2 regions of the Gordonia sp. NPDC003424 genome follow, and region 1 is predicted to be linked to the other one. Evidence: riboswitches for the same ligand, from Rfam matches in the RefSeq annotation. Region 1 holds a riboswitch; the other holds the start of a gene.
What was found. Region 1 has a riboswitch for S-adenosylmethionine ahead of ACWDTI_RS20345 (aminotransferase class V-fold PLP-dependent enzyme). Riboswitches for the same ligand answer to the same signal wherever they lie in the genome.

Region 1 (2,388 bases):
TTCAAGCTCTACGGCACCCTCACCGACGACGCCGAAGCCGCGCTCCTCGAACAGTGGGAGCGCGGCGAGGCCTGAGGTATCGGCGCGGGCGGCTCGACCCGCCTTTCGCACACGAAACTGCCCAGGAACACACGGAAATCCGTGTGCACCTGGGCGGTTTCATGTGCTTATCCGCCGGATCGCTCGACCACGTGTCCCCCGCTCACGCGGTCAGGCGCGCCAACGCATCGACCAACCGGTCGATGTCGTCGGATCCGGTGCCGAGTCCGAAGCTGGCCCGGACGGCGCCGTCGTCGTAGCCGAGTCGACGCAGCAGTGGGTGAGCGCAGAACTTGCCGTCCCGCACACCGATTCCCGCACTCTCACTGAGGAACTCGGCGACGACGCGCGGCGCGCGGCCGGCCACCGCGAATCCGGCGATGCCGACCCGGTCGGTGGAGTCGACGAAGACCTGCAGCGTGTCGACCCCGTCGATCCGGGCCAGACCGTCGTCGAGGCGGGCCCGCAGACGTTCTTCGTGATCGCCGATCGATTCGAAGCCGATGTGGGAAATCGCCTGGCAGGCAGCGGCTATCGCGACCGCCCCGAGGACGTTCGGCGAGCCGGCCTCGTGGCGTGCGGCGCCGGTGTGCCAGCGGACATCCGTGCAGCCGCCGGTGACGCCCACGTCCGCGGTCGCGCCGCCGCCGGCGAGATACGGTGCGGCAGCATCGAGCCAGTCGGCACGGCCGATCAGTACGCCCGTACCGAACGGCGCGTAGACCTTGTGCCCGGAGAACACGAGATAGTCGATACCGTGGCTGACCATCGAGATCGGCCGATGCGCGACGTACTGCGCGGCGTCGACGAGGATGCGTGCGCCGTAGCGATGCGCGAGGGAGGCGAGCTGTCCGATCGGCAGCACCTCCCCGGTGACGTTGGACGCGGCGGTCACCGCCAGCAGCGCGGCAGGCGCGGCCGCGAGTTCGCGCTCCAGCGCGACCAGGGTGTCCTCGATGGTCGACGCGGCCGGCACGATACGCGCACGGGTCGAGCCGTCGGGGCGCGGTGCGCACCACGGCAAGAGGTTCGCGTGATGCTCGATGTCGAGGACCACGACGTCCCCGTCGGTGATGTGCGCGGCAAGGTTGATCGAGTCGGTGGTGCCCCGGGTGAACACGACGGTGTCGTCGGCGCGGCCCCGGACAAACCGGCGCACCGTCTCCCGCGCCTGCTCGTAGCGGCGGGTGGTGACCTGCGACAGGTGCCCGGCCCCGCGGTGCACGCTCGCGTATCCGGTCAGCGCCTCCGTCACCGCGCCGGCGACCGCACACAGTGCCGGCGCGCTCGCCGCATAGTCGAGATTGGCATATCGAACGGGGTCACCGGCTCGGACCGGGACGTGTTCATCGGCTCCGACGACGGCGGCCAGCGGGGCGATCGTGGGCACGGCGCACCTGTCGGCACGACGGGTTGCGGGTGCTGTGAGGACAGCGGTCATGGCAGTACTCCTGTGGATTCGCGCTTGCCGTGGTCGGTCGACCGACGGCCAGGTCGTCACCCGGAGCACCCCACCGCGAAGGAGGGTTGCCGACCAGCGAGCCGGGGCTTGTCACTGGCACTCATGACCTGCACCAAGAGTGACGGACGACCACGGGAGTGTCAATTTTCACTCACGCTGCGCGAAACTCGAGTGAGGGTACCCTCAGTCTCTGGCGTACGGTTGGGGGCATGACGATGAGCGCAGCCGACGACACCGCCACCGGCGACGTCTTCGTCCTGTCCCGTCCGCACGGAACCGTGCGCGCGACCGGTACGGCAGCGACGTTCACCGACGCGACCGCCGCGGCCGCCGCGGTCCGTTCGGGGTCCGTCACGGCGATCACCGGTGCCATCGCCTTCGACAGCTCAGCACGCAGCGCGCTCGTCGCACCGGTGGCGCTGACGCACTCGCCGGCACCCGTCACCGGCGCACGCGGCCGACCGCACACGGTGACCGCGATGTCGTTCTCCCCCGAGCGCACCGAACACCGCGACCGTGTCGCCCACGCGGTCAAGGCGATCGCCGACGGTGATCTGGAAAAGGTGGTGCTGGCACGTGCCGTCGACCTCGTCGTCGAACCCGAGATCGATGTCGCCGCGGTGATCGGTGCACTCGCGCACGGCAACACCGAGCACAATGCGTTCGCCGTCGATGTCGGCGCGGCCTGGGGTGACGCTTCGTGGCTGCTCGGATCGAGCCCGGAAGTGTTGCTGCGCAAGCACGGTAGGGAGGTGACCTGCCGGCCCTACGCGGGGTCGCGGCCCCGCAGCGACGACCCGGCCGCCGATCGGGCCGCGGCCGAGACCTTGCGGACGTCGTCGAAAGATCTGGCCGAGCACGCGTTCGTGGTGGACTATCTGCGCGAA
Region 2 (2,388 bases), on a different contig from region 1:
GATGCTCACCGACACAAGTCACTCACTCTGCGATTCACCTCGTCAATCGTTCGGGGGTCCGATGGGGACCCGGCGGTCATTTCGCGGCCGCGAATCCTCGCTCGAGGTCGGCGAGGATGTCGTCGATGCCTTCGATTCCGACGGCCAGCCGCACCAGACCGGGTGTCACGCCGGCGGCCAACTGCTCGTCAGGCGTCAACTGACTGTGGGTCGTCGACGCCGGATGGATCACCAGCGACCGTACGTCACCGATGTTGGCGACATGGCTGTGCAGGGTCAGCCCTTCGACGAAGCGCTTGCCGGCATCGACCCCGCCGACGATCTCGAAGCCGATGATCGCGCCCTGACCCTTGGGGAGCAGCTTCTGCCCGCGGTCGTACCACGGCGACGACGTCAGCCCCGCGTACGCGACCGACTCCACCTGCGCATGGTCGTTGAGGTGGGCGGCGACGCGCTGCGCGTTGGCCACATGCCGCTCGACCCGCAGACTCAGCGTCTCCAGGCCCTGTGCCAGCAGGAACGAGTTGAACGGGGAGATGGCGGCACCGGTGTCGCGCAACCACTGCACCCGGGCCTTGAGCGCGTACGCCGGCGCGCCGAGATCGGCGAACACCGCACCGTGGTAGCTCGGGTCGGGCGTCGTGAAGCCCGGGAAGAGATCCTTGCCGTCACGCTGTACACGCCAATCGAAGGTGCCGCCGTCGACGATCACGCCGCCGATCGCGGTGCCATGACCACCGATGTACTTGGTGGCCGAGTGCACGACGATGTCGGCGCCGTGCGCGAGGGGGTTGAGCAGGTAGGGCGTCGCCACGGTGTTGTCCACGATCAGCGGAAGCCCGTTGCGGTGGGCGACCTCGGCGATGCCGGGGATGTCGAGGATCTCGTTGTTGGGGTTCGAGATCGTCTCGCCGTAGAGCGCGCGGGTGTTGTCGCGGATGGCCGCCTGCCAGGATGCGGGATCCTCCGGGTCGTCGACGAAGCCGACCTCGACACCGAGCTTGGGCAGCGTGTAGTGGAACAGGTTGTACGTGCCGCCGTAGAGACGCGGGCTGGACACGACATGTCCGCCGTTCTCGACGATGTTGAGGATCGCGTAGGTCTCGGCGGCCTGGCCGGAGGCGAGCAGCAGGGCTGCGACGCCACCCTCGAGAGCCGCGAGACGCTGCTCGACCGCATCCTGGGTGGGGTTCATGATGCGGGTGTAGATGTTGCCCGGCTCGGCCAGCCCGAACAGATTCGCGGCGTGCTGGGTGTCGTTGAAGGTGTAGGACGTGGTCTGGTAGATCGGCAGTGCCCGTGCGTTGGTGCTCGCGTCGGCGGTCTGACCCGCATGCACCTGCTTGGTCTCGAAGCTCCAGGTTTCCGGATTGGTGACGTCTTTGGCGTCGGACATGACTGTGTTGATCGCTTTCTACGGTCGGCAGGGTGCCACGACCCTGGTGGGGTCCGACCTTCGGACCCGCGCTTGCCGGGAAACACGCTGTGTGCTCCCAACCCGGTCATCACCCGGAGCACCCCACCGCGGTTGGAGGGTTGCCGATCAGCAAGCCGGGGCTTTGCGCTGATGCTCATGACCTGGCGACAAGGATATAGCACGCCCCGATGAGCGTGAAAACCATCTCGCGCTCGGTGGCTGTAACGAGTCTCGGTCGGTCGTAGATGATCAAGTGCGCATTTGCATTCGTGAATGCGGATAGGATTCCGTCGGGCGCGTGTCCGACATGCGGACTCGGACACCATGAGTGTGAGGATCGACGATGGCGCATCGCAGTCGGGGGCGAGCCCGGGGTGTGCTGGTGGGCATGAGCGGAGTGGCATTGGCCGTCGCGCTCACCGTCGGCCAGTCGTTCGGGTCGGGTGTGGCGCGGGCGGACACGTCCACCGACTGCAGTGGGCCGGGCCGCGTGTTCCTCGTCGGGGGTACCTGGGACAGTGCCGGCGACAGTGTCGTCGGGATCAAGCAGCGCTACCAGGGCACACCGCCGGCGGCGCCGGTACCGCCCGAGGACCAATACACCACCGAGGTCATCGACTATCCGGCGTCCATCTGGCCCTTGGGGTCCTTCGGCTTCGACGACAGTCAAGCCCAGGGTGAGGAGGCGGTCCTCGCCGCGGTGGCGCAATATCAGGCCGACTGTGGCACCGACAAGAAGGTGGTCATCGCCGGCTACTCCCAGGGGGCCGGGATCGTCGGTGACACGCTCACCGACATCGGCAATGGCACCACCGGCGAGTACACGATCGACAAGACGAACGTCTCGGGTGAGGTGTACTCCGACCCCCGCCAGGCCGGAACCCTGTGGGGTCGAGGGATCGAACTTGTCCTCGTGGGCGTGATCCCGGGCCTGACGATGGCCGGTTCACGCACCGATTCCGACTACGGTG

Region 2: it holds a riboswitch for S-adenosylmethionine, as region 1 does, so the genes downstream of both, ACWDTI_RS07725 (bifunctional o-acetylhomoserine/o-acetylserine sulfhydrylase) here and ACWDTI_RS20345 (aminotransferase class V-fold PLP-dependent enzyme) in region 1, are expected to answer to the same signal.

Annotation. Positions count from the first base shown of each region.
Region 1 is NZ_JBSFQJ010000016.1:25,549-27,936, reverse strand. It holds gene alc (allantoicase) at 1-75, shown strand, start outside; gene ACWDTI_RS20345 (aminotransferase class V-fold PLP-dependent enzyme) at 203-1,480, opposite strand; SAM riboswitch class IV at 1,496-1,609, opposite strand; gene ACWDTI_RS20340 (isochorismate synthase) at 1,711-2,388, shown strand, end outside.
Region 2 is NZ_JBSFQJ010000004.1:61,119-63,506, reverse strand. It holds gene metX (homoserine O-acetyltransferase MetX) at 1-15, opposite strand, end outside; gene ACWDTI_RS07725 (bifunctional o-acetylhomoserine/o-acetylserine sulfhydrylase) at 77-1,396, opposite strand; SAM riboswitch class IV at 1,460-1,579, opposite strand; gene ACWDTI_RS07720 (PE-PPE domain-containing protein) at 1,761-2,388, shown strand, end outside.